4 regions of the Citrobacter sp. RHB25-C09 genome follow, and region 2 is predicted to be linked to each of the others. Evidence: predicted binding sites of a transcription regulator. Region 2 holds the regulator's gene; each other region holds the start of a gene.

Region 1 (8,019 bases), 320 kb from region 2:
CCAGATCCTGCGCGACATCAGATGAACCGCCAAAGTAGAGCGGAGGATGCGGCTGTTGTATCGGTGGGAAGAACAGTTTGGCTCCGCGAACGTGTATATGCTTCCCGTTGAAATCAACGGCTTCGCCCTTTAACAGACGACGCCAGACCTCGGTGAATTCCGCAGAGGCTTCGTAACGTTCAGTGTGATCGAGAAAGACGCCATCACCCGCAAGTTCTTGCGGATCGCTACCGGTCACCAGGTTAAACAACGCCCGACCATTCGAAAGGCGGTCCAGGGTGGCAGCCTGACGTGCAGCGACGGTGGGGGAGGTGACGCTGGGGCGCAAAGCCACCAGAAATTTCAGGCGTTGCGTCACCGGGAGCATCGATGCCGCCACCAGCCACGCATCCTCGCAAGAGCGTCCGGTGGGGATCAGCACGCCGGTAAAGCCGAGGCGATCCACCGTCTGAGCAATTTGCTGCAAATACCCCTGATCAACCGGACGGGATCCCTCTTCGGTTCCCAGATAGTGTCCATCACCGTGAGTGGGTAAAAACCAGAACATATTCAGGCTCATAATTGTTTTCCTTCTTGTTGACCAGGCTGCCAGATGCGTTGACGGATATCGATTTTTTTCGGTACCAGCCGATTTTCATAAAACAGATCGGCGGTTTGTTGCTGTAACGCCGCGACGGAGGGACTTACCGGAGAAATAGAGGTTGGCGGACGGTGATCGAGATACGAGGCAATGACCGGCTCTGGCAATCCCATGGTTTTCGCCAGCAGCGTAATGCTCTGCGTGCGTTGGCTGATGGTCAGGGCATCCGCCTCGCTGAAGATCCCCAGTATGTTCTGAATAAAGGCACCATTTTTTTCCGCATAGGGACGGGCGGCGAGATAAAATGAACCGGTCTGCTTAAGGTCAGTACCATCTTTCAGGACGCGCACACCTCCCTGCAACAGTGCGGCAGAGTAATACGGATCCCAGATAGCCCAGGCATCGACGTTACCCTGCTGGAAAGCGGCGCGGGCATCCGCTGGGGTCAGATATGTCGGCTGGATATCAGTAAATTTCAGCCCGGCCTGTTGCAGCGCGCGCAGCAGTAAATTATGCGCGCTGGAGCCTTTTTGGAAGGCGACTTTATGGCCTTTGAGGTCGGCAACGGTTTTGATTGGGCTGTTTTCCGCAACCAGAATCACTTCAGCTTTTGGCTTCGGAGGTTCAACACCGATGTATACCAGATCGGCACCTGCGGCCTGGGCAAAAATCGGCGGGATATCACCGGTACTGCCGATATCGATACTTCCTACGTTGAGTGCCTCCAGCATCTGTGGCCCAGCCGGAAATTCAATCCAGGAGATTTTGGTTTGCGGATAGCGCTTTTCCAACAGTTGATGGCTTTTGGCCAGAACCAGGCTGATACTGCCTTTCTGAAAACCAATGCGTAGCGCATCCGGGGCGGATTCCGTCGCCTGCGCCAGACCTGAAAGCGTGAGTAACCCCGTCAGCGCGAGCCATGGTGTGCGTCGTTTCAGGAAATTAAGCATGGACAACTCCTTGAGGAATATGGAATTCAGGGGCCGGAACGTCACGGCGATGCAGTGCCTGCCAGAAGGTTTCCAGCGCGTTATCAAGGCGCAACTGCAAATTCGGGGTGAAATGCGGCTTGTGCTGGTAATCAATCACCTGAGAGTTGTCAGCAAACACGCCATGCAAAATCTCCTGCGCCTTGAGGGCGCTAAGCACCGGTTTCAGGGCGTAATCAACGGCGAGCAGATGGGCGACGGTGCCGCCAGTGGCTAAGGGCAGCACGACTTTTCCCTCCAGCGCGCGTTCCGGAAGCAGGTCGAGCAGGGTTTTTAGCGCACCTGAGTAAGCCGCTTTATACACTGGCGTGGCGACGATCAGACCATCGGCTTCCTTAAGTTGTCCGACTAGTGTCTTCAATGCCGGGCTGTCAAAACGGGCATAGAGTAGATCTTCAGGTTCGAAGTTATGCAGGTTCCAGTGGTAAACCTCAATCTGTTGGCGACTCAACTTTTCCCGGGCGTATTCCAGTAACGAACTGGAGCGGGAGGGAAAGCGAGGGCTTCCCGCGAGAGTAATCACGCGCATGGTTCCATTCTCCTCTTATAACCAAAAGTTCGTATTTATTTAACATTGATAACAATTTGGGCAGTCTGACAGAGGAGTCTGGCGAATCGAAATGATTTATGCGGTATAGAAAAGCTGAAAAATGCATAAAACCGCAGACTAAAGGGAAACGTTTGCTTTTTATTGCCGCAGGTCAATTCCCTTTTTGTGTGATATCACCCATAATACGCCCCCGGTTTGCTACCGGGAATCCAGGAGAGTTCATGTACTACCCCTTCGTTCGTAAAGCCCTTTTCCAGCTCGATCCAGAGCGCGCTCATGAATTTACTTTTCAACAATTACGCCGTGTCTCAGGGACGCCATTTGAAGCGCTGATCCGCCAGAACGTGCCGGCAAAACCGGTTACCTGTATGGGATTAACCTTTAAAAACCCCCTCGGTCTGGCAGCGGGTCTGGACAAAGACGGTGAGTGCATTGATGCCCTTGGCGCGATGGGTTTTGGTTCGATCGAGATCGGCACCGTTACGCCTCGTCCACAGCCGGGTAACGACAAGCCGCGCCTCTTCCGCCTGGTGGATGCCGAAGGGTTGATCAACCGTATGGGCTTTAATAACCATGGGGTGGACAACCTGGTTGAAAATGTCAAAAAGGCGCATTATGACGGCGTGCTTGGCATTAATATCGGCAAAAATAAAGATACGCCGGTCGAGCAGGGTAAAGATGACTATTTGATTTGTATGGAAAAAATCTATGCCTATGCGGGATATATCGCGATTAATATATCCTCACCTAATACGCCGGGATTACGTTCACTGCAATATGGTGAGGCGCTGGATGATTTGTTAAGCGCGATAAAAAATAAACAAAACGACCTGCAAACGATCCACCAGAAATATGTTCCGATCGCCGTGAAGATCGCACCGGATCTTTCAGAAGAAGAACTGATCCAGGTTGCCGATAGTTTAGTTCGCCATAATATAGATGGCGTAATTGCAACCAATACGACGTTAGATCGTTCCCTTGTTCAGGGAATGAAAAATTGCGATCAAATGGGGGGATTAAGTGGCCGTCCATTGCAATTAAAAAGCACCGAGATTATTCGTCGTCTGTCTCAGGAATTAAATGGTCAGTTGCCGATAATTGGCGTGGGCGGTATCGACTCCCTCATTGCTGCACGCGAGAAGATGGCTGCCGGAGCTACCCTCGTCCAAATTTATTCTGGCTTTATTTTTAAAGGCCCGCCGTTGATTAAAGAAATCCTGACGCATATTTGATTTTTTAACCTTCTTTATCAGAATATCAGACAACCGGGGGTTTATTTCCGCCTCTGGTTGTTTTATATTCTCTCACTGTTGCTTATTTAAACATTTTGAGCTTAGCTTATTAAGGCAATAAACGAAGCGGCGAAAAAGGACAATTTCGCAACATGACGATGGAGAGGAGAGAAAACAATGCGAATTAAACCTGACGATAACTGGCGCTGGTATTATGACGAAGAGCATGACCGAATGATGCTCGATTTAGCCAATGGCATGTTATTTCGCTCGCGTTTTGCTCGCAAAATGCTCACTCCCGATGCCTTCTCTCCAAGCGGTTTCTGCGTTGATGACGCGGCGCTTTACTTCTCGTTTGAAGAAAAATGTCGTGATCTCGGTCTGTCTAAAGAGCAGAAAGCAGAACTGGTGCTCAATGCGCTGGTCGCGATTCGCTATCTGAAACCGCAAATGCCGAAAAGCTGGCATTTTGTCGCCCACGGTGAAAACTGGGCACCTTCGACTGGCGATGCCGCCTGTGTCTGGCTGAGCGATACGCAAGAGCAGATCAGTCTGCTGGTGGTAGAACCGGGCGAAAACGCCGCGTTGTGCCTGTTAGCGCAGCCGGGTGTTGTCGTGGCCGGGCGCACCATGCAGCTTGGCGATGCCATTAAAGTCATGAATGACCGACTGAAGCCGCAATTACACGTTGACAGCTTCAGACTCGAACAGGCGGTTTAAAGCGAAAGCTTAATGGCCGTTTTTGGCACGCAGCTACAGCTCAGAATGGTACCGTCATCACCCAGCGCTGATTTCTTCAGTGGGTTTACTTCGCCTTCCAGTAGTGTAATCCGACAGCAGCCACAAATTCCCGCCCGACAAGAATACGGTACACGGATCCCCTGATTCTCCAGTTGCTCCAGCAGGACCTGCTGATTGTTGCCGCTGAATGTCTGCCCTTGCCAGTCGATAGTCACTTTCGCGTCGGGCTGTTGTCCGGATGGGACGGTATCATCTGCTGCCGTGGCGCCATAAACCCGGGCCGGTCCGGTCTTTAAAATTTCAACCTTGTCGCCAACGCGAATGACGCCACTGTTGCGTGCAATCAGGTTCTGACCAAAATCGACGTCGCCGTTGTCCTGTGCGGTACGGAAGGATTGCAGTGTGGCTAATGGCTCACCTGAAGGGTGCTTAACCCCTTTCTCCGGGCTGACGGTGGTAAAAATACAGCGGCTGCACGGTTTCGCGACGTCAAAAATAACCTCGCCGATGCGCAGCACTTTCCAGTTATCCTCTTCCCATGCCTGCGCACCGGAAACCACGATGTTCGGACGGAACTGCTCAACCTGGACGCTGGCCGGACAACGCTGCTGCACATCACGCAACGAGGCCTCGTTAACTAACAGATACGGATAACCATCGGCAAAGGAGAGAGGAACGGCAGCATGACGCTTTACCCGCCGGGTGAGCTGCGGGCCCACCCAGCGTAACTGAACGCTACGGGAGAAGAAACCACTGAGCCACTGGTTAATGGCATCAGGCGCAATTCGCGCGGTGAAGTGGTTGCCCCAGACTTCAGTCGGCGCATCCTGAGCGGCGAAGTCAGCAAAACGGACCACGGCGCTGCTGCCGTCCGGTGCGGTTAAATGCAACCCATCCTGGAAAGGGGAAGGGGTAAAGCGGACCATCTGCGGAAACTGGCGGGCAGTGATGAATGTCCCGTCCAGTTCGGTGAGCATAAAAATACGATCAAAAGCCAGACCGCTGACGTCTGCCAGAGCGTGAGTCAAGCCAATGCCGCGCATTGATTTGACGGGATGAATGAAAAGCCTGGTTAACGTCAACATCGCACATTCCTTCGATTTAAAATAAGCCCTCAACTTTATGACATGTGCACGAGATTCGCTATAATGCGCAGCAATTTTCTTAGAGTATAAGTGACGATATGAATTCTCTGTTTGCCAGTACGGCCCGTGGGCTGGAAGAGCTGTTAAAAACTGAACTGGAAAATCTGGGTGCGTTAGAGTGCCAGGTCGTTCAGGGTGGTGTCCATTTCAAAGGCGACACCCGGCTTGTTTACCAGAGCCTGATGTGGAGCCGCCTGGCCTCGCGTATTATTATGCCGTTAGGTGAGTGTAAGGTTTACAGCGACTTAGACCTCTATCTGGGCGTAATGGCGATTGACTGGACAGAGATGTTCAATCCTGGGGCGACGTTTGCGGTGCATTTTAGCGGCCTCAACGACACCATTCGTAACAGTCAGTACGGCGCCCTGAAGGTCAAAGACGCCATTGTGGACAGCTTCACCCGCAAAAATCTTCCGCGCCCGAACGTGGATCGCGAATCGCCGGACATTCGTGTGAACGTCTGGTTGAATAAAGATACGGCCAGCATTGCGCTTGATTTAAGCGGTGACGGCCTGCACCTGCGTGGTTATCGTGACCGTACCGGTCTGGCACCAATTAAAGAGACGCTGGCGGCAGCAATCGTGATGCGTTCCGGCTGGCAGCCAGGGACGCCGCTGCTCGACCCAATGTGTGGCTCGGGTACGCTGCTGATTGAGGCGGCGATGTGGGCGACCGATCGCGCACCGGGATTACACCGTGGACGCTGGGGCTTTAGCGGCTGGGCGCAGCATGATGAGGCTATCTGGCAGGAAGTGAAAGCCGAAGCGCAAACCCGTGCGCGTAAAGGTCTGGCCGACTACACCTCACGCTTTTACGGCTCTGACAGCGATGCGCGTGTCATTGAACGTGCGCGCAGCAACGCCCGTCGCGCAGGCATTGGCGAGCTGATCAGTTTTGAAGTGAAAGACGTCGCACAGTTGAGCAATCCACTGCCGAAAGGGCCGTACGGCACGGTGATCAGCAACCCACCTTATGGTGAACGTCTTGACAGTGAACCGGCGCTGATTGCGCTGCACAGTTTGCTGGGACGTAACATGAAGAATCAGTTTGGCGGCTGGAATCTGTCACTGTTCAGCGCATCGCCGGATCTATTGAGCAGTCTGCAACTGCGCGCAGATAAACAGTTTAAAGCCAAAAACGGCCCGCTGGATTGCGTACAGAAAAACTATCATGTGGCTGAAACCACCGCTGACAGCAAACCCGCGACGGTGGCGGAAGATTACGCCAACCGCCTGCGCAAAAACATCAAAAAGCTGGAGAAATGGGCGCGTCAGGAAGGGATCGAATGCTACCGCCTGTACGATGCCGATCTGCCGGAATACAACGTAGCAGTAGACCGCTATGCTGACTGGGTGGTCATTCAGGAATACGCGCCGCCGAAAACCGTGGATGCGCAAAAAGCGCGCCAGCGCCTGTTCGACATCATTGCAGCAACGCTGGCGGTACTGGAAATCGCGCCGAACAAACTGGTGCTGAAGACCCGTGAGCGGCAAAAGGGCAAAAACCAGTATCAGAAGATGAATGAGAAGGGGGAATTCATTGAAGTGGGCGAATACAACGCTCGCCTGTGGGTGAACCTGACCGATTATCTCGATACCGGTCTGTTCCTCGACCACCGCATCGCGCGCCGGATGCTGGGGCAAATGAGCAACGGCAAAGATTTCCTCAACCTGTTCTCCTACACCGGCAGCGCCAGCGTGCATGCGGGGCTGGGTGGGGCGCGTAGCACCACCACGGTCGACATGTCGCGCACCTATCTGGAGTGGGCGGAACGAAACCTGCGTCTGAATGGGTTAAGTGGACGAGCGCATCGTCTGATTCAGGCGGATTGCCTGGCCTGGCTGCGCGAAAGCAACGAACAGTTCGATCTTATTTTTATCGATCCGCCAACGTTCTCCAACTCAAAACGTATGGAAGATGCTTTTGACGTTCAGCGCGATCATTTGGCGCTGATGAAAGATCTGAAACGCCTGCTGCGTAAAGGTGGCACGATCATGTTCTCCAACAATAAACGTGGATTCCGTATGGATCTTGACGGTCTGGCGTCACTGGGACTAAAAGCACAAGAAATCACTCAAAAAACGCTTTCTCAGGACTTTGCCCGTAACCGTCAGATCCACAACTGCTGGCTGATTACCGCAGCCTGAAAGGATAAGTAAATGTCATTAATCAGTATGCATGGCGCATGGCTGTCGTTCAGCGACGCGCCGCTTCTCGATAATGCAGAACTGCATATCGAAGATAACGAACGCGTCTGTCTGGTTGGCCGTAACGGCGCCGGTAAATCGACGCTGATGAAAATCCTCAACCGTGAGCAAGGGCTGGATGACGGTCGCATTATTTATGAGCAGGATCTGATTGTTGCGCGTTTGCAGCAGGATCCGCCGCGTAATGTCGAAGGTACCGTTTACGACTTTGTTGCCGAAGGCATCGAAGAGCAGGCGGAATACCTTAAGCGCTATCACGATATCTCGCGCCTGGTAATGACTGACCCGAGCGACAGAAACCTGAACGAACTGGCGAAGGTTCAGGAACAACTCGACCACCACAATCTGTGGCAACTGGAAAACCGCATTAATGAAGTGCTGGCGCAACTGGGACTCGATCCGAATGTGGCGCTTTCTTCCCTTTCTGGTGGCTGGCTACGTAAAGCGGCGCTGGGCCGCGCGTTGGTGAGTAATCCGCGTGTCCTGTTGCTTGATGAACCGACTAACCACCTGGATATTGAAACGATTGACTGGCTGGAAGGGTTCCTGAAGTCCTTTAACGGCACAATCATTTT
Region 2 (8,019 bases):
TTCGGGAAGATATATTTATTGATCCACGGGTCGACGTTATTATCCGTTTTCTTCGAACCAATAGTATGCAGCAGGAAAAGACCGTCAGGTTTTAAATTGCGGTCGACCACGTTGAAATACGTTGGATAATTCTTCGGTCCGACATGTTCGAACATACCCACCGAGACAATGCGGTCAAACTGGTCATCCAGGTCCCGATAATCCTGGAGTAGAATCGTCACATCCAGCCCGGCGCACCGCGCCTGCGCCATTTTTTGCTGTTCAGCGGAAATGGTCACGCCTACGACGCTAACCCCATAGTGGCTGGCCATATAGTGTGACAGACCGCCCCAGCCGCAGCCGATATCCAGCACGCGCATACCAGGCCGCAAATGCAGCTTCTCACAGATCAGTTTCAGTTTTTCGCGTTGTGCTGACTCGAGCGAGTCCGTGTCTTTCCAGTAGGCGCAGGAATACTGCATATAAGGATCAAGCATACGACTGAAAAGGTCATTACCGAGATCGTAATGTTCTTTACCAACTATCCAGGCGCGCTTTTTACTTTGTAAATTGAACAGGCGTGCGCCAGCGATGCGGAGCGTATCTTTAAAGTGGCGGGGTAGTTGGCCTTCCAGTCCGGCCCGTAAAACCTTACTGAAAAAGATGTCCAGTCGTTCGCATTCCCACCAGCCGTCCATGTAGCTCTCACCCAGACCCAGTGACCCCTCTTGTAATACACGTTTGAAAAATTTGGGGTTCGTAACCTGTATGTCTGCGGGAGAGGAACCGTTTATGGTGATACCCGCACGGCTTAATAATTCGTTGGTGATCCGGTACCAGTCGTCATCCGGAACGCTGACTTCTTCTATACACGATGAGCTCATAGTTTCTCCATCACTGGTCGGTGATTAGAACCTTAAAACAGCGTAGACGCTTTTTAGGCTTTGTGAGAAATCTCACGGAATATTTCGCGAGTCTATTAATCGACGTAGAGCAGAGGAAAGGAGGAAACCTTGCCGAATAGGCCATCCATGGTGAAACGGGAACGCTCCGGTTCCCGTTAATACATAATTATTTTCGTATTTTTAACAACCGAGATTTAGTATAGGCCTCAAAATCTGATGATTCAATCAAAAATTGTTAGGTGGCTAATCAATATAAAATATCATTGATATCAATGAGATTCGCTATGGGCAATCTCTGCTGCGTGGTCGTTTATCGGTTCGCAAGCCTGAGGCAGCGAACGCATTTTATAACCCAATCCTGCCAGCAGAACGGTCGTCAGCATGACACTGGTCGTTGTCAGCAGCGGCGTGCTGATAAGCCAGGATACGACCAGGCTTGCGAGGAAACACAGCCCCAGTTGCAGGGTGTTTTGCAAGGCCGCCGCCCGGCCTGTCGCCTGAGGGAAAGGCCGCAGCGCTTCTGCCACTACGATGGGATAAATGGCACCGTTGGCAATTGCCATCACGCAGAACGGGATCAGAATCTCAGTCAGCGAAACGTTGTGAATAAAGCCAGCAGCCCAGGTGCCAACAACGCTTAGCGCATAGACCACCAGCAACCAGGGGAGTAACTGCTTGCCTTGCCATTTTTGCAGGGCGGCGCGACAGCCGTAACCGCCAATCAAAAACGCAATGGTCTGCGGCACGTAGCTAAGACCTATTACCGCGGGGCTGTAGCCCATTTCACTGAGAATAAACGGCGAACCGGTAAGCCAGGCAAAGAAACTGGCTGAACATGCGGCATAAATTAATACATTGCCCCGGTAGGTTTTCGAACGCAGAAGCGTGGTGAAGGTCAGTTTCTCGTGGTTATCATGACGTGCTTTACTGGACGGCTTCAGACGCAACGCTGGCAGCATCAGAATAAGGGTAATAGCGAACAGCGTGGCAAAAATGGCCTGCCAGGAGAAATGGGTCAGGATCCAACTGCCCAGCAGCGGTGCCAGGGCTGGAGATAACCCGACCAACGGCATAATCGTGGCGAAAATGCGGTTAATTTTCTGCGAGGGATAGTAATCCGTAACCAGAGCCTGCCAGATAACCGTTGCCGCACAGACGCCAACGGCCTGGATAAAGCGCAGGACGAGCAGCCCGGTTGCGCTTTCAACCCATAACATCCCCAAACTGCCCACCGCAAAAATCGACAGGCCCAACAGGAGAATTGGCTTACGTCCGTAGCGGTCCGAAAGCGGTCCCCACAGCAGTTGCGCCACCGCAAAGCCGGCTAAGAACAGGCTCAGGCTGGCACTGACCGCGGAGGCTGGGGTTTGCAGGTCAGACTGGATGGTGGCAAAAGCCGGCAGATACATATCCGTCGCCAGAAAACCCAACACGCTGAGTCCTGCCAGCCACACTAAAAACCCTTTTCCAGGTTGCATACATGTTCTCTTAATTAACCTAATGACAATGCGGCAGAGTGTAGGGAGTGTATTTCTGCTTGTGAAACGGTAATATTTGGACATTGCATTCAAAAATTTTGCAGGCAGATTATGTGGTCAGAATACGCACTGGAAGTGGTCGATGCTGTCGCGCGCAACGGCAGCTTTAGTTCAGCGGCGCAAGAGTTACACCGTGTTCCTTCTGCGGTCAGTTACACCGTGCGTCAGCTTGAAGAATGGCTGGCAGTCCCGCTTTTTGAGCGGCGTCATCGGGATGTCGTATTAACGCCCGCTGGCGCGTGGTTTTTGAAAGAAGGCCGTTCTGTTATCAAAAAAATGCAGGACACACGGCAACAGTGTCAGCAGATTGCTAACGGCTGGCGCGGGCAATTGCCGATCGCGGTGGACAATATTGTTCGCCCGGAACGCACCCAGCAAATGATCGTTGATTTCTATCGCCATTTTGATGACGTAGAGTTACTGGTTTTTCAGGAGGTTTTCAACGGTGTGTGGGACGCGCTTTCTGATGGCAGGGTAGAGCTTGCTATCGGTGCAACGCAGGCGATACCCGTTGGGGGACGCTACACCTTCCGTGATATGGGGATGCTGAGCTGGAGTTGCGTGGTAGCAAAGCAGCATCCCTTAGCGGCGATGCGCGGCCCCCTGAGTGATGACACTCTGCGCAACTGGCCATCACTGGTGCTGGAGGATACGTCGCGTACCCTGCCAAAACGCGTGACCTGGCTACTTGATAACCAAAGGCGGATGGTCGTTCCGGACTGGAACTCTTCGGCGACCTGCATTTCTGCCGGGCTGTGCATCGGCATGGTGCCCACGCATTTTGCTAAACCGCGGCTTAATGACGGACAGTGGGTGGCACTGGAACTGGAGAATCCGTTCCCGGATGCGGCATGCTGCCTGACATGGCAGCAGAACGATACCTCACCTGCGCTTGCCTGGCTGCTGGACTATCTGGGAGACAGCGAAACGCTGAACAGAGAGTGGTTGCGGGAGCCGGAAGAGACTCCCGCAGTAAAGAATTAACGACGATAGTCGCGGAACGGACCATCCGCAACGGAACGACGTTCAATGAGGCGCGGATGAACTTCGATAGACTGCGACTCTTCGCGTTTGTTGACGATACGGTCTAACAGCATATTAAAGGCGGTTTCACCCAGTGAATCTTTTGGCTGATGGATCGTCGTTAATGCCGGCGTAAAGAAGCGGGCGTTACGCACATTATCATAACCGATCAGCGAAATGTCCTGCGGCACGCGCAGTCCCATCTCATCCGCAGCGCAAAGCGCGCCCATCGCCATAATATCACCGCCGCAAAAGACCGCCGTTGGGCGATGCGACTGCGACAGGATCTGCTGCATGGCGCGGTAACCGGATTCCGGCTCAAAATCACCCTGAACAATCCAGTTTTCCGGAACCTTGATCAGTGCTTCTTCCATCGCCTTCATAAAACCGGCCAGACGTCCGGCACCGGTATTTCGCTCCATCGGCCCCGGAATGACGCCGATCTCTCGATGACCGCGATCGACAAGATAACGACCCGCCATATAGCCGCCCTCAAAGGCGTTATCAATCACCGTATCGGTAAAATCTGCTTTGGCTTCGCCCCAGTCCATTACCACCATTGGGATATGGCGATACTCTTCGAGCATGGAAAGCAGGGGCTCCGGGTACTCAGAGCACATCACCAGCAGGCCGTCGACGCGTTTCTGCGCCATCATTGAGAGATAGGCCTGCTGTTTTTCGAGGCTATTCCATGCATTACCCAGAATCAGGGTGTAGCCTTTCTGGAAGCAGTTTTTTTCCACGGCTTCAATAATTTCTGCAAAATACGCAGCTTCGCTACTGGTCGCCAACAGTCCAATAGACTTGGTGTGGTTCACCTTCAGGCTACGGGCAACGGCGCTGGGGGAATAGTGCAATTCTTTGATTGCCGCCCACACCGCATTGCGTGTTTCTTCAGCGACGAAACGCGTCTTGTTAATTACGTGTGATACGGTTGTAGTGGAAACGTTTGCTCGCTTCGCTACATCTTTAATTGTTGCCATTACATCTCACTCCAGACCCTAACCCGATCGTTAAACTACGTTAAGTAAACGTTTGCCTTCACACACCCCGATCGCAACATCAGGGTTGCGGCACGCCGGGAAAACGACACGGAACGACAGGAAGGGGTCAATGGCCAGTACGCTAAATTAGTAAGCGTGGAATTCTGGCTGATCTTAACGAAAAGGGGAAGTGCTAAAAACAGATATCACTCTAAATCGTGGGAGATTTTTACTCAGAAGTGTGTAAAAATGCGCTATATCACTTTTTGTGTGGGAATAAAAAGGAGAAAAGTTGATGAGTACCGATCTTAAGTTTTCCGTAGTGACCACAGTTATTGTTCTGGCCCTGATCGTTGCGGGTGGTTTGACGGCAGCACTGCACTGATTCACCGAGAGGGAGCATGCGCTCCCTCATACCTTCCTGCCAATATCCCTGTCTGAATTGTTATCTAATCTGCAATAGTCTTTTGTACTTTTGTTAATTTCATTTTTTTGTGATTGATGTCATGCTTTTCACTCATACATGAGCATCGCGTTTCAACGCGAAGAGGCGGAGCAATCAACACATGAAAATTAATTATCCGTTACTGGCGCTGGCAATCGGTGCGTTTGGTATAGGAACTACAGAATTCTCACCGATGGGCTTATTGCCCGTCATCGCTAATGGCGTCGGCGTGTCAATACCGGCAGCGGGGATGTTGATCAGCGCTTATGCCGTTGGAGTAATGGTCGGCGCGCCGCTGATGACGCTGCTGCTTTCACATCGTGGACGTCGTAACGCGCTGATCTTTTTGATGGCAATCTTTACACTTGGCAATGTGCTTTCTGCTATTTCGCCAGATTACACCACGCTGATGCTGTCGCGGATTCTGACCAGCCTTAACCACGGCGCGTTCTTCGGGCTGGGCTCTGTTGTTGCTGCGAGTGTAGTCCCGAAACATAAACAGGCCAGCGCGGTGGCAACCATGTTTATGGGGCTGACCATCGCCAATATCGGTGGCGTCCCCGCAGCGACCTGGCTGGGTGAAACTATCGGCTGGCGCATGTCGTTTATGGCAACCGCCGGTCTGGGCGTTATCTCCATGGTGAGTCTGTTCTTCTCATTGCCGAAAGGCGGAGCGGGCACGCGTCCGGAAGTGAAAAAAGAACTGGCAGTTTTAATGCGCCCACAGGTGTTGTCTGCCTTAATGACCACAGTGCTGGGTGCGGGCGCCATGTTCACACTTTACACCTATATCGCACCTGTGCTGCACAGTATTACCAACGCAACCCCTGCGTTTGTCACCGGAATGCTCGTCCTGATTGGTGTGGGTTTTTCAATCGGTAATTATCTTGGCGGGAAACTGGCCGACCGTTCGGTTAATGGTACATTGAAGGGCTTTCTGTTGCTTCTGATGGTGATCATGCTGGCAATACCGTTTCTCGCGAAGAGTGAGTGGGGGGCGGCCGTCAGTATGGTGGTTTGGGGCGCGGCAACATTTGCCGTCGTGCCGCCGCTTCAGATGCGAGTCATGCGTGTCGCACACGAAGCGCCTGGTCTTTCTTCCTCTGTGAACATAGGCGCATTTAACCTGGGAAATGCGTTAGGTGCAGCAGCAGGCGGGGCGGTGATCTCCGGCGGATTAGGCTATAGCTTTGTCCCGGTCATGGGGGCGATTGTCGCAGGGCTGGCACTGTTACTGGTGTTTGTATCAGCGAGAAAACAGCCTCAGGCAGAGTGTGTTGCCAGCTAAATAAAAATGCCTGATGGCAGCGTTAGCGCCATCAGGCATTTAACAGATTATGCAGCGAAGTTTTTCGCGACAAACTCCCAGTTCACCAGCGCCCAGAAGTTTTCCAGATAGCCAGGACGCGCATTACGATAGTCGATATAGTAGGCGTGTTCCCAGACATCAACGGTCATCAGCGGCGTGGCATCAGTCGTCAGCGGCGTACCGGCGTTTGACGTAGATACGATAGCCAGTTTCCCCTCTTTCCCTTTAACTAACCAGGTCCAGCCAGAGCCAAAGTTCTTAATGGCGGCATCGGTAAACTGTGCTTTAAATTCAGCAAAGCTACCGAAAGCAGCGGCAATGGCTTCAGCCAGCTTACCGGTCGGTTCACCCCCCGCGTTTGGTGCCAGGCAGTGCCAGTAGAAAGTGTGGTTCCAGACCTGAGCCGCGTTATTGAATACACCACCTTCAGAGCTACGCACGATCTCTTCCAGTGACTTTCCTTCAAACGCGGTGCCTTTAATCAGGTTGTTCAGATTGGTGACATACGTCTGGTGATGTTTACCGTAGTGATACTCCAGCGTTTCAGCCGAAATATGCGGCGCGAGGGCGTCTTTAGCATACGGTAGTGCAGGTAATTCGAACGACATTGCTTCTCTCCTTATTTTCCCGTCATGCTCCAGGCTGCAGATGCGTTAGCTGCACACGTTCACCCCAGCCACTTACAGTGATAAGCCACCGGGGATTCGAGTCACTCCCTTGCTGCCATTCTGCACCCCAAACCATTCAGGGATTTAAAATTATACATTCGCACAATAACCCTATTGTACGTAAGGATAGGGTAGCAAATTGAAAGGTGTGGCAAAAGAAGAACTTACCCTGTTGACTGAACAACAGGGTAAGTTTTATCGAATGGTTTTAGGCGTCATAACCCGACGCGCGCCCACATAGTGGCGCTGCCAGTAGTCTTCGCTGAGGGAAGTGATCTGAATTTCCTGACCGCTGCGCGGCGACTGAATGAATTTTCCGTTACCGACATACACGCCGACATGATCTGCCGTTCCACGTCCCTGAGTGCGGAAAAACACCAGATCGCCATTCATTAATTCACCACGCTTAATCGGTGCCGCGTCACGCAGGTGATACATCTCGTTTGCGGTACGTGGAATACGGAATTTCACCAAATCCTTATAGGCATAATAGACCAGGCCACTGCAATCAAAACCGGTGCGCGGAGAAGTACCGCCCCAGTGATACGGCTTACCGATCTGGCTCATCAATTTGTTCATCGCCGTCGAGGTTGCCTTTTGCATTTTTACTTTATGCGCGTCGGCAATCGTCCCCGGCATGCTGCCTTTAACCTTTACGCAATGCGGCTTACGCCCTTTGCGCGGCGTGCATTTCTCTGTCCAGGTTACCGCTGCGGTTTTCTTGACCGCAGATTTCGCTTTGCGGCTGACGGTTTTGGTTTTTTTAGTAGAAGCGGCAGTGGGCTTTTTGCTGGAAGAGACGGTTTTAGTTTTAGCAGTGGTTTTACGGGAGGGCTTGCTGGCTGTTTTACTGGTTTTATTACTGGCTCTGGCCGTTACGGTACTTTTCTTTTTTTCAGATGCTTTTTTTGTATGTGTAACTTCAGATGTAGTGCTGGCGTGCCTTGAGCCATGTGCTGAAGGCAGAACGCAAATAGATGTAAAAAGTAAAGCACAGAGCGTGATCGAAATCCGGTTTATCCGCGCCACTGGCAGTCCTCGGTTAAGGCAGGTTGAATCATACCTGCGTGTGATTTACAAAACGTTAGGATTCTAATCTATAGAAACAACGATTGTTAATAGCTTTTATTGTTAAAAATAGTGTTTCGCTACTGAGTGCAAAAAAATTC
Region 3 (8,019 bases), 1.2 Mb from region 2:
TATCTGGTAGCGGTAATCGCCGGGTTCCTGTTTACCTGGCTATTGGGGTTTAACGATCCAGAGGAGTAAGGTTTGGCCAATCACGATCGGCGTGTTGTATTTTTTGACCTGGACGGTACGTTACATCAGGAGGATATGTTCGGCAGTTTCCTGCGCTATCTGTTACGTCGCCAGCCGCTGAATGCGCTGCTCGTACTGCCGTTGCTGCCGGTTATTGCGTTGGGGCTGCTGATCCAGGGACGTGCCGCCCGCTGGCCGATGAGTTTGCTGCTGTGGGGATGCACCTTTGGTCGCAGCGAGAGGCGTTTGCAAGCGCATCAGGCTGATTTTGTCCGCTGGTTTCGCGCTAACGTGACCGCGTTTCCGCTGGTGCAGGAACGTCTGACGACCTATCTGTTAAGCTCAGATGCCGACATCTGGTTGATTACCGGCTCCCCGCAGTCGCTGGTGGAGCAGGTCTATTACGACACGCCGTGGTTACCCCGCGTCAACCTGATAGCCAGTCAGATGCAGCGTGGCTACGGCGGTTGGCTGTTGACGATGCGCTGTCTGGGGCATGAAAAAGTTGCGCAGCTGGAGCGCCAGATTGGTGCGCCTCTGCGCCTCTACAGTGGGTACAGCGACAGTAAACAGGACAACCCGCTGCTCTTTTTTTGCCAGCATCGCTGGCGCGTCACGCCGCAGGGGGAACTCCAACAGCTGGAATAGTTGAAAGCATAGCTAGCATGTATAATGCGGCCGCTATGATTATCGGAGTATCCCTTTTGTCAGAAGTCGAATTTAGCCACGAATACTGGATGCGTCATGCGTTAACGCTGGCGAAGCGTGCCTGGGATGAACGTGAAGTCCCGGTCGGTGCCGTATTAGTGCACAACAACCAGGTCATAGGAGAGGGATGGAACCGTCCGATTGGTCGTCACGATCCTACCGCTCACGCGGAAATTATGGCGCTGCGGCAGGGCGGACTGGTGATGCAAAACTACCGTCTGATCGATGCCACTCTATACGTCACCCTTGAGCCGTGCGTGATGTGTGCCGGGGCGATGGTGCACAGCCGTATCCAGCGCGTCGTGTTTGGCGCACGTGATGCAAAAACGGGGGCGGCAGGGTCGCTGATTGATGTACTCCATCATCCTGGCATGAACCACCGCGTCGAAGTGAGCGAAGGCGTGTTAGCTGATGAGTGCGCGGCAATGCTGAGCGATTTCTTTCGCATGCGCCGTCAGGAAATCAAAGCGTTGAAAAAATCTGCCCATAACGACCCTCAGGTCGGCTAAGGCGCGCCAACGCTCGCCCGGTCTGTCGTCTTTTTCTTCTGCTGCGGAAGTAGCGGCGAAGGGGGATGCGGCAGATAGCTGGACGATGATTGCGACAGGAAAGAGGAGAGCGGCAGCCTCTGCTTGCCCAACGTCATCGGTGAAACTGCCGGGTAATCTGCGGCCAGCTTCAGCTCTTCCGCCACCTGCTTCTCTTTTTCGAGCAAATACCCGACCAGGCTTATCTGATATTTACGGATATTTTCCACGTACGTATAGGCTTCATGGCCTCGCGCATAGCCGTAGGTCAACTTGCTGTAATACGGTTTCTGGCTGAGCAGGGGAAGACGCTGTTTGACATCTGCCCAACTGTCCGGGTTCCCCTTGGTTTTTGCCGTTAGCGCTCTGGCGTCGAGCATATGCGCATAGCCCATATTGTAGGCGGCCAGCGCGAACCAGATGCGCTCTCCCTCCGGGACGCTTTCCGGCACTTTACTCATCATGTCCTGTAAATAACGCACGCCGCCGCTGATGCTCTGTTCTGCATCGGTGCGGTCGGTGATTCCCAGACTCTGTGCGGTATTTTTGGTGAGCATCATCATGCCGCGGACACCGGTTGGTGAAGTGGCCTGCGGATCCCAATGGGATTCCTGCCATGAGATGGCGGCCAGCAGTCGCCAGTCAATTTCCTCGGCGTATTTTTCAAACAGTGGCTTGAGCTCGGGTAGCATGGCGTCCACCGCACGCAGGAAAGTGCGGGTGTCTACATAGTCAAAGTCATCACCATGCCCAAGGTATTTTTCTTCAAGACGTGCCAGCGTGCCATCCTCATTCATCGTATTGAAGAAATCGAGCAGGGCGGCAGAAAGAGTATTGTCCTCATCCAGAGCGCTAAACCAGGTCACCGGTTGTTCATCGGTCACATCCAGCGCAACCGCCAGTTCCGGGTGAACCCGCTGGTACAAACTAATGGCGACAGAATCTGCAATGGTGTAGTTAAGTTTGCCCGCGATCACGTCATCCATCAGTTCCGTGACGCCTTTTTTGGCATCGGTGGTCCAGATCAGTTCGGGAAACTTTGTCTCTTTGAGGCGCTGCAAATCATTCGCTACGACGTGTCCCGGGGCGAGTGTGAGCTGGCCTTCTTTTATACTGCCGAGCGTGCGGGGGCGATACTGGCCTACTTTATAGACAAGCTGTTGTGAGACGGAGTAGTAGGTTGGGCCTGGCTGGTAATTTTTAACGCGCTCGCTGTTGTAGACCAGACCGGCCGCCAGCAGGTCGGCATCGCCATCATCCAGATCGTCAAACAGCTGGCTGATGTTCTGGCGCACGGTTACCTTTAGCTCCACGCCCAGATAGTTGGCGAACTGTTGGGCCAGTTCGTAATCCAGCCCGAAGGGTTTTCCGTTAAGCGTGGTCCAGGTTAACGGGGATTCAATAGTACTCACCCGCAACTCGCCCCGCGCCTGGATGGCAGCGATACGGTTGTCTGCTTTACCAAACCACGGGATAGCGGGCCAGAGAGCCGCAGCCAGCAGCAGCGTCAAAATGCCGATAAACAGATAATTAATCTTTATTTTTTTCAATTAGTTAATTCTCTGAACGGTACGTTGTCTCGGGATGGGAAAAGTCACTGGAAGATCGGGAGTATTCATCAATGAGCGGCATTTTGCTTAAACTTCCGCCAGTTGGCAACTAATTACAACCATTGGCCGCATCGTATGATAAGACGGACGGGAGATTTTATTTCGACGCAAACGGTTTCGTCAGCGGCTCAGATTCTTTATAATGACGCCCGTTTCCCCACTTGGGCACACCGAAAGCTTAGAAGACGAGAGACTTATGATGGAAATTCTGCGTGGTTCGCCTGCACTGTCGGCATTCCGTATTAACAAACTGCTGGCGCGCTTTCAGGCTGCCAACCTCCAGGTCCACGATATTTACGCCGAGTACGTCCATTTTGCCGATCTAAATGCACCGTTAAATGAAGATGAGCACGCGCAGCTTGCTCGCCTGTTAAAGTACGGTCCCAGCCTGAGCAGTCATACCCCGAAGGGGAAACTGCTGCTGGTGACGCCTCGCCCTGGCACCATCTCCCCCTGGTCTTCCAAAGCGACCGATATTGCCCATAACTGCGGTCTACAACAGGTCGATCGCCTTGAGCGCGGCGTAGCTTATTACGTTGACGCCTCAACGCTGACCGCTGCGCAATGGCAGCAGGTAGCCGCTGTATTACACGATCGCATGATGGAAACGGTGTACTCTTCATTGACCGATGCGGAAGCCTTGTTCGTTCATCACCAGCCGGCACCGGTTGCCTGTGTCGATCTGCTGGGCGAGGGCCGCCAGGCGCTCATCGACGCCAACCTGCGTCTGGGACTGGCGCTGGCGGACGATGAAATTGATTATCTGCAGGAAGCGTTCACTCGCCTGGGACGTAACCCTAACGACATCGAACTCTACATGTTTGCCCAGGCTAACTCAGAGCACTGTCGTCACAAGATTTTTAACGCCGACTGGATTATCGACGGCGAACAGCAGCCGAAGTCGCTGTTCAAAATGATTAAAAACACCATGGAACAAACGCCTGATCACGTGCTGTCTGCCTATAAAGACAACGCGGCGGTGATGGAAGGTTCCGAGGTGGGGCGCTATTTTGCCGACCACGCCACCGGGCGCTATGACTTCCATCAGGAGCCTGCGCATATCCTGATGAAGGTAGAAACCCACAACCACCCGACGGCAATTTCCCCATGGCCTGGTGCCGCGACCGGTTCCGGCGGTGAAATTCGTGACGAAGGCGCCACCGGGCGCGGCGCGAAGCCGAAAGCCGGTTTGGTGGGCTTCTCCGTATCTAACCTGCGCATTCCTGGCTTTGAACAGCCCTGGGAAGAGGATTTCGGTAAGCCAGAGCGCATTGTTACCGCACTGGATATTATGACCGAAGGCCCTCTCGGCGGTGCGGCGTTTAACAACGAATTTGGACGTCCAGCGCTGAACGGCTATTTCCGTACCTATGAAGAAAAAGTGAACAGTCACAACGGCGAAGAGCTGCGCGGCTATCACAAGCCCATCATGCTGGCGGGCGGGATTGGCAACATTCGCGCCGATCACGTGCAGAAAGGCGAAATCGTGGTTGGCGCCAAACTGATCGTTCTCGGCGGCCCGGCGATGAACATCGGTCTCGGCGGCGGTGCGGCGTCGTCAATGGCGTCCGGTCAGTCCGATGCCGATCTCGACTTTGCCTCCGTACAGCGTGATAACCCAGAAATGGAGCGTCGCTGTCAGGAAGTGATTGACCGCTGCTGGCAGTTGGGCGATGCCAACCCGATCCTCTTTATCCACGACGTCGGTGCGGGCGGTCTTTCCAATGCTATGCCAGAACTGGTGAGCGACGGTGGGCGCGGCGGTAAATTCGAACTGCGCGATATTCTCAGCGATGAGCCGGGTATGAGCCCGCTGGAAATCTGGTGTAACGAATCTCAGGAACGTTACGTGCTGGCGGTAGCGGCTGATCAGCTGCCGCTGTTTGACGAACTGTGTAAGCGTGAGCGTGCGCCGTACGCGGTGATTGGTGAAGCCACCGAAGAGCAGCACCTGTCGCTTAACGATCGTCATTTCGACAACCAGCCAATTGACCTGCCGCTGGATGTATTGCTTGGCAAAACGCCGAAGATGACTCGCGACGTGCAGACGCTGACGGCGAAAGGCGACGCGCTGAACCGTGCGGATATCACCCTGGCCGAAGCCGTGAAGCGCGTATTACATCTGCCGGCGGTAGCAGAAAAAACCTTCCTTGTGACTATTGGCGACCGTACCGTGACTGGTATGGTATCCCGTGACCAGATGGTCGGCCCGTGGCAGGTGCCGGTAGCGAACTGCGCGGTCACCACCGCCAGCCTCGACAGCTATTATGGTGAAGCGATGTCGATTGGCGAACGTGCGCCGATAGCGCTGCTGGACTTCGCCGCCTCTGCCCGCATGGCCGTGGGTGAAGCGTTGACCAACATCGCGGCAACGCATATCGGCGATATCAAACGTATCAAGCTTTCCGCTAACTGGATGGCGGCAGCCGGTCATCCTGGCGAAGATGCCGGTCTGTATGAAGCGGTGAAAGCGGTGGGCGAAGAGCTTTGCCCGGCGCTGGGTCTGACGATTCCGGTCGGTAAAGACTCCATGTCAATGAAAACCCGCTGGCAGGAAGGGAACGAACAGCGCGAAATGACCTCGCCGCTGTCGCTGGTGATTTCCGCCTTTGCCCGCGTGGAAGATGTGCGTCATACCGTTACCCCGCAGCTTTCTACCGAAGATAACGCGCTGCTGCTGATTGATCTTGGCAAAGGCCACAACGCCCTGGGCGCAACGGCGCTGGCGCAGGTGTATCGTCAGTTGGGCGATAAACCGGCAGATGTGCGTGACGTTGCGCAGTTGAAAGGTTTTTACGACGCGATGCAGGCGCTGGTCGCGCAGCGTAAACTGCTGGCCTGGCATGACCGCTCCGACGGCGGTCTGCTGGTGACACTGGCGGAAATGGCGTTTGCCGGTCACTGTGGCGTGAACGTCGATATCGCTACACTGGGCGAGGATCATCTGGCTGCACTGTTCAACGAAGAGTTAGGCGGTGTGATTCAGGTTCGTGCGGAAGATCGCGATGCAGTAGAGGCTCTGCTGACGAAATACGGTCTGACCGACTGCGTACATTACTTAGGCCAGGCCGTAGCCGGCGATCGCTTTGTCATCGCGGCGAACGGTCAGGCAGTCTTCAGCGAAAGCCGCACTACGCTGCGTGTCTGGTGGGCAGAGACCACCTGGCAGATGCAGCGTCTGCGCGACAACCCGGAGTGTGCCGATCAGGAGCATAACGCGAAATCCAATGATGCCGATCCGGGTCTGAACGTGAAGCTCACCTTCGATATTAATGAAGATATCGCTGCCCCGTACATTGCTACCGGCGCGCGCCCGAAAGTGGCGGTGCTGCGTGAGCAGGGAGTTAACTCCCATGTGGAAATGGCGGCAGCGTTCCACCGTGCGGGCTTTGATGCCATTGACGTCCACATGAGCGATCTGCTTGGCGGGCGTATTGGCCTCGGGAACTTCCATGCGCTGGTCGCCTGCGGTGGGTTTTCTTACGGCGATGTACTGGGTGCGGGTGAAGGCTGGGCGAAGTCTATTCTGTTCAATAACCGCGTGCGCGATGAGTTTGAAACCTTCTTCCACCGTCCGCAGACGCTGGCGCTGGGCGTATGTAATGGTTGCCAGATGATGTCGAATCTGCATGAGCTGATCCCGGGCAGCGACCTGTGGCCGCGCTTCGTGCGTAACCATTCCGATCGCTTTGAAGCGCGCTTTAGTCTGGTTGAAGTGACCCAAAGCCCGTCGCTGCTGTTGCAGGGGATGGTAGGATCAATGATGCCTATCGCGGTTTCTCATGGCGAAGGGCGCGTCGAAGTCCGTGACGCGGCGCACCTGGCGGCGCTTGAAAGCAAAGGACTGGTAGCGCTGCGCTTTGTTGATAACGTTGGCAACGTGACTGAAAACTATCCGGCAAACCCGAACGGCTCGCCAAACGGCATTACTGCGGTCACCACCGAAAATGGTCGCGTGACGATTATGATGCCGCACCCGGAGCGCGTGTTCCGTACTGTCAGCAACTCCTGGCACCCGGAAAACTGGGGCGAGGACGGACCGTGGATGCGCATCTTCCGTAATGCGCGTAAGCAGTTAGGTTAACCCACCTCAGGCACGTCCGGAGAGACATTTCCCGGACGTGCTGCTTTCCAGTTTCGGAGAGATCCAAAGGACACAGCTGACTATTTTTAGTACAATCGTTCCCGTCGTTTACAGGGAAGGGAACGGATTATGAGGCTGATCAAGACAGTTAAGTTGTATTATACGCAGGGTACTTCAGACAAAGTGTATGAAGTCGATCTCTGTGAGCAGCCAAACGACGACGCTAACCGCTATTGGGTGAATTTTCGTTACGGAAGACGTGGCACCACCCTGCGGGAAGGAACCAAAACCGTCACGCCTGTTGATCTGGCCCAGGCGGAAGCCATTTTTACCAGCGTGGTGGTGGCTAAAACCAATAAAGGCTATCGCGAATCCTCTCTACGTCGGTTGTTAACCACGCCAACCTCTTCCGCGTCACTCTCCGAACGGTTAAGCCAAATCGATGGCATCAACGAAAGCCTTCAGCGCGCCCGTAGCATATGGCGCCTGCCACAGCAGCCGGATCCGGTGCTGGCGGCATGGCTGGAAAAAGGGCTCAGCTCGCAAAACCACTGGCTGGAAAATTATGCCCGGTTGAGAACGCTGGGGCGAACCGGTGAGGTGCGCAATCTGACCAAAGTGAAAACGCTTTTGGCCAGCGAATCGCTGCCCCTGCGCCATCTGGCGTATGAAGTCTGGCTACGTCTCAGCGATGAGGCTGAACGCAGCGTGCAGCAAGCGCAACTGCTCGCCACGCTACCGGGAGAACTGGCCTCGGCAATCACTGCAAACGACAGCACTGCACTGGACATCCTGCTGGCGCAACGAATTAACGAGCATAATCCCGACGCCAGCGAGCGATTAAAAACGCTGTACCTGTTAGCGCTGGACAATGCGCCGTTACATCAAAGCCTGCTGCGCCTGGTGAAAGACTTACCTTTCCGTCCGAATCTATTTAAAGGCATCCGCTATCTGTTCAAAATGGCCGAGTTTCGTCTCGATGCCGCCATGTTCGCCCTGCTGGTCTGGCGCTTTGATACGACGCGTGAAT
Region 4 (8,019 bases), 1.2 Mb from region 2:
GGTTGGTCATGCACTGGAGGTGATTGCCGCAGCCGAAGAGGCCGAAGAACGTGGCCTCGGCGTCGTGTCGCTCAATGGCAAGATGATAGATGGTCCGATTATCGACCACGCCCGCAAAGTGGTGGCGTTATCGGCTTCCGGTATTCGTGACTAAGGAAGGAAACAATGAAAGAGACAATATCCATGCTCAATCAGCAGTACGTGATGCCGGAAGGATTACAGCCTTATGCTGGCGTGACTGTCAACAGCCCGTGGCTGGCGAATGAACAGGCGAAGCGCAGCCGGAAAGTGTGCCAGTCACTCAGAGAAGCTATAGAACGTTCAGGGTTACAAAATGGAATGACCATCTCCTTCCACCACGCTTTCCGTGGCGGCGATAAAGTGGTTAACCTGGTGGTCGCGCAACTGGCGGAAATGGGGTTTCGTGACCTGACGCTGGCCTCCAGTTCGCTGATCGACGCGCACTGGCCGCTGATCGGACACATCAAAAACGGCGTGATCCGGCAGATCTACACCTCTGGCCTGCGCGGTAAACTGGGCGAAGAGATCTCTGCGGGATTGATGGAAAATCCGGTGCAGATCCACTCCCACGGCGGCCGTGCGCATCTGGTTAAAACGGGCGAGTTGAAAATAGACGTCGCGTTTCTCGGCGTGCCGTGCTGCGACGAGTTCGGTAATGCCAACGGCTTCAGCGGTAAATCCCGCTGCGGATCGTTGGGCTATGCAAGAGTAGATGCCGAAGCGGCTAAGTGCGTGGTGCTGCTAACCGAAGAGTGGGTGGAGTATCCCAACTATCCTGCCAGCATTGCTCAGGATCAGGTGGACTATATCGTTCAGGTCGAGGAGGTTGGCGATCCGGACAAGATCACCGCCGGGGCGATCCGTTTAACCAGTAATCCGCGCGAACTGCTGATTGCCCGCCAGGCGGCGAACGTGATCGAGCATTCTGGCTATTTCAACGACGGCTTCTCCTTGCAGACGGGCACAGGCGGCGCGTCGCTGGCGGTGACTCGCTTCCTCGAAGAGAAAATGCGCCGTCGCGAAATTACGGCGGCATTTGGCCTCGGCGGTATTACTGGCACGATGGTCGATCTGCACGAGAAAGGGTTGATCAAAGCGCTGCTGGATACGCAGTCCTTTGACGGTGACGCAACCCGCTCGCTGGCGACTAACCCGAACCACATCGAAATCTCGGCGAATCAATACGCGAACCCAAGCTCGAAAGGCGCCTCCTGCGAACGTCTCAACGTTGTCATGCTGAGCGCGCTGGAAATTGACGTCAACTTTAACGTGAACGTGATGACCGGTTCAAACGGCGTCCTGCGTGGTGCCTCCGGCGGGCATAGTGATACGGCTGCAGGAGCGGACCTCACCATTATTACCGCCCCTCTGGTTCGCGGGCGCATTCCCTGCGTGGTGGAAAAAGTGCTTACCACGGTGACGCCGGGGGCCAGCGTCGATGTGTTGGTTACCGATCACGGCATTGCGGTGAACCCTGCTCGTCAGGATTTGATCGACAACCTGCGCGATGCCGGGATCCCGCTGACGACTATCGAGCAACTGCAGGCGCGCGCAGAAACATTGACAGGAAAACCGGAGCCCATCGCTTTCACCGAACGTGTGGTGGCAGTTGTACGTTACCGCGATGGTTCGGTGATCGATGTCATTAAGCAGGTAAAAAGCTGATGACTGGCGCAGACCTGTTATCCGGCGGCCAGTGTGTGTCGCTTGAGGAGATACTCCAGGCACGAGAAAAACGGGTAGCACGCCAGCGCCATGCGCTGGCCTGTTATCGGCTGCCTCTAATCTCCTTAACGCTGGTCGCCCCCGGCCCGATAAAAAATACTCCCGCCTGGCGACGGGTGGCTGACTTAGCACGAGCAGAGATTGTCGCCTGTTGCGAACGCAATCAGTGGGTCTGCGTCTGGGAGACAACCACCGCCGCCCGAAGCGGTCCGGAATGGATGGCAGCGCTTTGCGCCCCGGCAAAGCAGCTAAAGCAGGCCATGCTGCTGCTGGAAGATGAGCACCCGCTGGGGCGTCTCTGGGATATTGATGTTATTGACTGCGACGGCAGTGTTATTTCTCGCAGCGCATTGGGGAAAGCATCGCGTCCGTGTCTGATCTGCAACGAAGACGCTCATGTCTGCGCGCGAGCCAGGAGACATGAACCCGATTTGCTGTTGGAAGAAATTGCAAAAAGGATTGAACGTTATGAGCGAAATGATCGCGATTAAACAACCCGCCCATGCCTCTTCGGTTTTACAGGCCAGCGATGTTGTAGGCCTGATTGAGAGGGCGCTATTCACTGAAGTTCAATTAACCCCGAAGCCCGGTTTAGTCGATATCCGTAACTCCGGGGCGCATCAGGATATGGATCTGGCGACATTTGAGAGAAGCATTGCCGCCGTTACGCCATGGATGGAGAATTTTTACATTATCGGGCGCGATAGCTCTGCGCTTCCTGCCGAACAGGTTCTGCCGATGCTGCGTCCTATTGGCATGGCCTGCGAAGCGGATATGCTGCGGGCAACGGGCGGTGTGAATACTCACCGTGGGGCAATATTTGCCTTCGGCTTGCTCAGCGCGGCAACGGGCAGGCTGGTCGCGCGGGGGGAACCGCTTGAACAAAATGGCCTCTGTTATTGCGTCGCGAAAATGTGTCGGAACATTGTGGCGCTGGAACTTTCGGCTTCAGCCCTGGCGCCAGAAACCAGCAAAAGCGTCAGTCATTTTGTGCATTACGGCCTTTCAGGAGCGCGAGGGGAGGCCGAAAGCGGTTTTAATACTGTAAGAACGCAGGCGCTTCCGGTCTATAACCGGGTCCGGGAACTCCATGAGGACGATAACCTTGCGCTGCTCCAGACGTTACTGCATCTGATGGCGTGGAATGATGATACCAATCTGGTGTCGCGTGGAGCGTTAAAAGGCCTTTATTACGTTCAACAACAGGCGCAGCGGTTGCTCTGGGATGGCGGCGTGCTCACCAAAGGGGGAATTGCGGCGTTACAGCGCCTGGATGATGACCTGATCGCCCGTAATCTGAGTCCCGGCGGCAGTGCAGACCTGCTTGCGGTTACCTGCTTCCTTAGCCATTTCCCTCCCGGCCCTCTGTATCGGGATTAAGGCCATATTCGGCGTAACTTGCCCGGTGGCGCTAGCGCTTACCGGGCCTACGTGCGAATGATTCATCCCGCGGGATGAATCATGCCTTTTACTGATACGTCCACCTGTTTATCATAAAATTCTAATTATCGCTGTTTTCAGATGGCGACTTTGCCAACGGCTGGTTAATCTGAAAACGGTTTACATCATTTTAACCTAAGAGAATAACTATGCATGATGCACAGGTCCGCGTCGCGATCGCGGGGGCGGGTGGACGTATGGGACGCCAGTTAATTCAGGCGGCTTTTCAGATGGACGGTGTCGTGCTGGGAGCGGCGCTGGAGCGCGAGAGCTCTTCCTTATTGGGCAGTGACGCCGGGGAACTCGCTGGTGTTGGCAAGACAGGCGTAACTGTGCAAAGCAGCCTGGCGGCGGTAAAAGACGATTTTGACGTCTTCATCGATTTTACCCGGCCGGAAGGTACGCTGGCGCATCTGGCCTTTTGCCGCCAGCACGGGAAGGGCATGGTCATTGGTACCACCGGTTTTGACGATGCGGGCAAACAGGCGATTCGTGAAGCGTCGCAGGAGATTGGCATCGTGTTTGCCGCGAACTTTAGCGTCGGCGTTAACGTAATGCTTAAGCTGCTGGAAAAAGCGGCAAAAGTGATGGGGGATTACACCGACATCGAAATCATCGAAGCGCATCATCGCCATAAAGTGGATGCGCCTTCCGGAACCGCGCTGGCGATGGGTGAAGCGATAGCTCATGCGCTGGATAAAGACCTAAAAGCATGCGCGGTATACAGTCGTGAAGGGTATACCGGAGAACGTGTACCGGGCACCATCGGTTTTGCCACCGTGCGCGCCGGAGATATTGTCGGTGAGCATACCGCAATGTTTGCCGATATTGGTGAGCGCGTCGAAATCACCCATAAAGCCTCCAGTCGCATGACCTTTGCGAATGGCGCAGTGAGATCTGCACTTTGGATTGATTCTAAGCCAAAGGGGCTTTTTGATATGCGAGATGTGCTCGATCTCAACAATTTATAGCCAGTTATTACCTTCGTGATGTGGTTATTGTAATCGTAATGCATTGATTACATAGGGTAATATTTTATTGCCCTATTTATTTTTAACGTTTCATCTAATATTTCACATAAACTCTTATAAAGTTGGTTTTTTCTATCGAAATTACGTTACCTTCATGTTAATTTTGACCATCTGGTCTGGTTTTTCTCATTACCAGCTTCATTTTCACACCATAAAGTATACGCAAGCGTTTTCCTGCGCATCAAAGGTGATCTTTTTACCTGTTAAAAGCAGCAATACATTCCTGAGTCGCAAAATAATATAAAAAATACCGCCTTTAAGTTGACTTTTAACCGCCATATCTCCAGAATGCCGCCGTTTGCCAGAAATCCACCGGTAAGCAAATTTGCATTGATTCATGCAACACAAATGAATTAGTATGCAAATAAAGTGAGTGAATATTCTCTGGAGGGTGTTTTGATTAAGTCAGCGCTATTGGTTCTGGAAGACGGAACCCAGTTTCACGGTCGGGCCATAGGGGCAACAGGTTCGGCGGTTGGGGAAGTCGTTTTCAATACTTCAATGACCGGTTATCAAGAAATCCTCACTGATCCTTCCTATTCTCGCCAAATCGTTACTCTTACTTATCCCCATATCGGCAATGTCGGCACCAATGCCGCCGATGAAGAATCCTCCCTGGTACATGCACAAGGCCTCGTCATCCGTGACCTGCCGCTGATCGCCAGTAATTTCCGCAATACCGAGGACCTCTCTTCTTACCTGAAGCGCCATAACATCGTGGCGATTGCGGATATCGATACTCGTAAGTTAACGCGTCTGCTGCGCGAGAAGGGCGCACAGAACGGTTGCATTATCGCGGGGGATAACCCTGATGCAGCCCTGGCGCTGGAAAAAGCGAAAGCCTTCCCTGGCCTGAATGGCATGGACCTGGCGAAAGAAGTGACCTGCAATGAAGCCTACGGCTGGACGCAGGGAAGCTGGACATTGGCGGGTGACCTGCCGGAAGCGAAAAAAGAAGAAGACCTGCCGTTCCACGTGGTGGCTTACGATTTTGGCGCTAAACGTAACATCCTGCGTATGCTGGTGGATCGCGGCTGCCGCCTGACGATTGTGCCGGCACAAACCTCCGCGGAGGATGTGCTGAAGATGAACCCGGACGGCATCTTCCTTTCGAACGGTCCTGGCGACCCGGCACCCTGCGATTACGCCATCACGGCGATTCAGAAATTCCTGGAAACCGACATTCCTGTCTTCGGCATCTGCCTCGGCCATCAGCTGCTGGCGCTGGCGAGCGGTGCGAAAACCGTGAAGATGAAGTTTGGTCATCACGGTGGCAACCACCCGGTGAAAGACATCGACAACAACACGGTAATGATTACTGCCCAGAACCACGGTTTCGCGGTTGATGAAGCCTCAATGCCGGCTAATCTGCGCGTCACCCACAAATCCCTTTTTGACGGCACTCTGCAAGGGATTCATCGTACCGATAAGCCAGCGTTCAGCTTCCAGGGGCACCCGGAAGCCAGCCCCGGCCCGCACGACGCCGCACCGCTGTTCGATCACTTTATCGAACTTATCGAGCAATACCGTAAGACCGCTAAATAATCAGGAGCTGAGAAGACAATGCCAAAACGTACAGACATAAAAAGCATCCTGATCCTCGGCGCTGGCCCAATTGTCATCGGCCAGGCCTGCGAATTCGACTATTCCGGCGCGCAGGCATGTAAAGCCCTGCGTGAAGAGGGTTACCGCGTCATTCTGGTGAACTCCAACCCAGCGACCATCATGACCGACCCGGAAATGGCCGATGCCACTTACATCGAGCCGATTCACTGGGAAGTGGTTCGTAAAATTATCGAGAAAGAGCGCCCGGATGCGGTGCTGCCGACCATGGGCGGCCAGACGGCGCTGAACTGTGCGCTGGAGCTTGAGCGTCAGGGCGTACTCGAAGAGTTCGGCGTCACCATGATTGGTGCCACCGCAGACGCCATCGATAAAGCGGAAGACCGTCGCCGCTTTGACATCGCGATGAAGAAAATTGGCCTTGATACTGCGCGTTCAGGCATCGCCCACACTATGGAAGAAGCGCTGGCGGTTGCCGCTGACGTTGGCTTCCCGTGCATTATCCGTCCTTCATTCACCATGGGCGGCACTGGCGGCGGTATCGCCTATAACCGCGAAGAATTTGAAGAAATTTGCGAACGTGGCCTGGATCTTTCCCCCACCAACGAACTGCTGATTGATGAATCGCTGATTGGCTGGAAAGAGTACGAGATGGAAGTGGTGCGTGATAAAAACGACAACTGCATCATCGTCTGCTCCATTGAAAACTTCGACGCAATGGGTATCCATACCGGTGATTCCATCACCGTGGCGCCTGCCCAGACGCTGACCGATAAAGAGTACCAAATCATGCGTAACGCCTCGATGGCGGTACTGCGTGAAATCGGCGTGGAAACCGGCGGCTCAAACGTTCAGTTTGCGGTGAACCCGAAAAATGGTCGCCTGATAGTCATCGAAATGAACCCGCGTGTGTCGCGTTCTTCTGCGCTGGCTTCAAAAGCAACGGGCTTCCCGATTGCCAAAGTGGCGGCGAAACTGGCCGTAGGTTACACCCTCGACGAACTGATGAACGATATCACCGGCGGGCGTACTCCGGCGTCGTTTGAACCTTCTATCGACTACGTCGTCACTAAAATTCCACGCTTTAACTTCGAAAAATTCGTTGGCGCGAATGACCGTCTGACTACGCAAATGAAGTCCGTCGGTGAAGTGATGGCGATTGGCCGCACGCAGCAGGAATCTCTGCAAAAAGCATTGCGCGGTCTGGAAGTGGGCGCGACCGGCTTTGACCCGAAAGTGAGCCTGGACGATCCGGAAGCATTGACCAAAATTCGCCGTGAGCTGAAAGACGCGGGCGCGGATCGTATCTGGTATATCGCCGACGCATTCCGTGCGGGTATGTCCGTCGACGGCGTATTCAACCTGACCAACATCGACCGCTGGTTCCTGGTGCAGATTGAAGAGCTGGTGCGTCTGGAAGAGCAAGTGGCAGAGCTGGGTATCAACGGTCTGGACGCAGACTTCCTGCGCCAATTGAAGCGCAAAGGCTTCGCTGATGCGCGTCTGGCTAAACTGGCGGGTGTGCGTGAAGCAGAAATTCGCAAGCTGCGCGACCAGTATGACCTGCACCCGGTCTACAAGCGCGTGGACACCTGTGCGGCTGAATTCTCGACCGACACCGCCTATATGTACTCCACCTATGAAGACGAGTGTGAAGCGAACCCGTCCGTCGACCGTGACAAAATCATGGTGCTGGGTGGCGGTCCAAACCGTATCGGCCAGGGCATTGAGTTCGACTACTGCTGCGTCCACGCCTCGCTGGCGCTGCGCGAAGACGGTTACGAAACCATTATGGTCAACTGTAACCCGGAAACCGTCTCTACCGATTACGACACTTCCGACCGCCTCTACTTTGAGCCGGTCACACTGGAAGATGTGCTGGAAATCGTCCGCGTTGAGAAGCCGAAAGGCGTTATCGTCCAGTACGGCGGTCAGACCCCGCTGAAACTGGCGCGCGCGCTGGAAGCCGCAGGTGTTCCGGTCATCGGCACCAGTCCGGATGCGATTGACCGCGCCGAAGACCGCGAGCGTTTCCAGCAGGCGGTTGACCGTCTGAAGCTGAAACAGCCGGCGAACGCTACCGTCACCGCGATTGAAATGGCTGTAGAAAAAGCAAAAGAGATTGGCTACCCGCTGGTGGTGCGTCCTTCTTACGTGCTGGGCGGCCGCGCGATGGAAATTGTCTACGACGAAGCCGACCTGCGTCGCTACTTCCAGACCGCGGTGAGCGTCTCCAACG

The links. Region 2 encodes PurR, which represses purine synthesis genes. Its sites were predicted from a motif close to CANGCAAACGTTTGCNTG; they were not measured.
Region 1: the regulator PurR is predicted to act here: its motif matches at 2,240-2,257, upstream of pyrD (quinone-dependent dihydroorotate dehydrogenase).
Region 3: the regulator PurR is predicted to act here: its motif matches at 3,010-3,027, upstream of purL (phosphoribosylformylglycinamidine synthase).
Region 4: the regulator PurR is predicted to act here: its motif matches at 4,377-4,394, upstream of carA (glutamine-hydrolyzing carbamoyl-phosphate synthase small subunit).

What each region holds. Positions count from the first base shown of each region.
Region 1 is NZ_CP057483.1:1,705,466-1,713,484, forward strand. It holds gene ssuD (FMNH2-dependent alkanesulfonate monooxygenase) at 1-559, opposite strand, end outside; gene HVY19_RS07875 (sulfonate ABC transporter substrate-binding protein) at 556-1,530, opposite strand; gene ssuE (NADPH-dependent FMN reductase) at 1,523-2,098, opposite strand; gene pyrD (quinone-dependent dihydroorotate dehydrogenase) at 2,341-3,351, shown strand; gene zapC (cell division protein ZapC) at 3,529-4,071, shown strand; gene HVY19_RS07895 (YcbX family protein) at 4,068-5,177, opposite strand; gene rlmKL (bifunctional 23S rRNA (guanine(2069)-N(7))-methyltransferase RlmK/23S rRNA (guanine(2445)-N(2))-methyltransferase RlmL) at 5,276-7,384, shown strand; gene HVY19_RS07905 (ABC transporter ATP-binding protein) at 7,397-8,019, shown strand, end outside.
Region 2 is NZ_CP057483.1:2,027,467-2,035,485, forward strand. It holds gene cfa (cyclopropane fatty acyl phospholipid synthase) at 1-863, opposite strand, end outside; gene punC (purine nucleoside transporter PunC) at 1,154-2,362, opposite strand; gene punR (DNA-binding transcriptional activator PunR) at 2,474-3,406, shown strand; gene purR (HTH-type transcriptional repressor PurR) at 3,403-4,428, opposite strand; gene HVY19_RS09470 (YnhF family membrane protein) at 4,724-4,813, shown strand; gene HVY19_RS09475 (MFS transporter) at 4,995-6,161, shown strand; gene sodB (superoxide dismutase [Fe]) at 6,209-6,790, opposite strand; gene HVY19_RS09485 (C40 family peptidase) at 7,046-7,879, opposite strand.
Region 3 is NZ_CP057483.1:3,235,048-3,243,066, reverse strand. It holds gene HVY19_RS15215 (PTS transporter subunit EIIC) at 1-69, shown strand, start outside; gene yfhb (phosphatidylglycerophosphatase C) at 73-708, shown strand; gene tadA (tRNA adenosine(34) deaminase TadA) at 765-1,277, shown strand; gene mltF (membrane-bound lytic murein transglycosylase MltF) at 1,274-2,845, opposite strand; gene purL (phosphoribosylformylglycinamidine synthase) at 3,102-6,989, shown strand; gene HVY19_RS15190 (WGR domain-containing protein) at 7,119-8,019, shown strand, end outside.
Region 4 is NZ_CP057483.1:800,214-808,232, forward strand. It holds gene citE (citrate (pro-3S)-lyase subunit beta) at 1-154, shown strand, start outside; gene citF (citrate lyase subunit alpha) at 166-1,686, shown strand; gene citX (citrate lyase holo-[acyl-carrier protein] synthase) at 1,686-2,237, shown strand; gene citG (triphosphoribosyl-dephospho-CoA synthase CitG) at 2,215-3,126, shown strand; gene dapB (4-hydroxy-tetrahydrodipicolinate reductase) at 3,336-4,157, shown strand; gene carA (glutamine-hydrolyzing carbamoyl-phosphate synthase small subunit) at 4,614-5,762, shown strand; gene carB (carbamoyl-phosphate synthase large subunit) at 5,781-8,019, shown strand, end outside.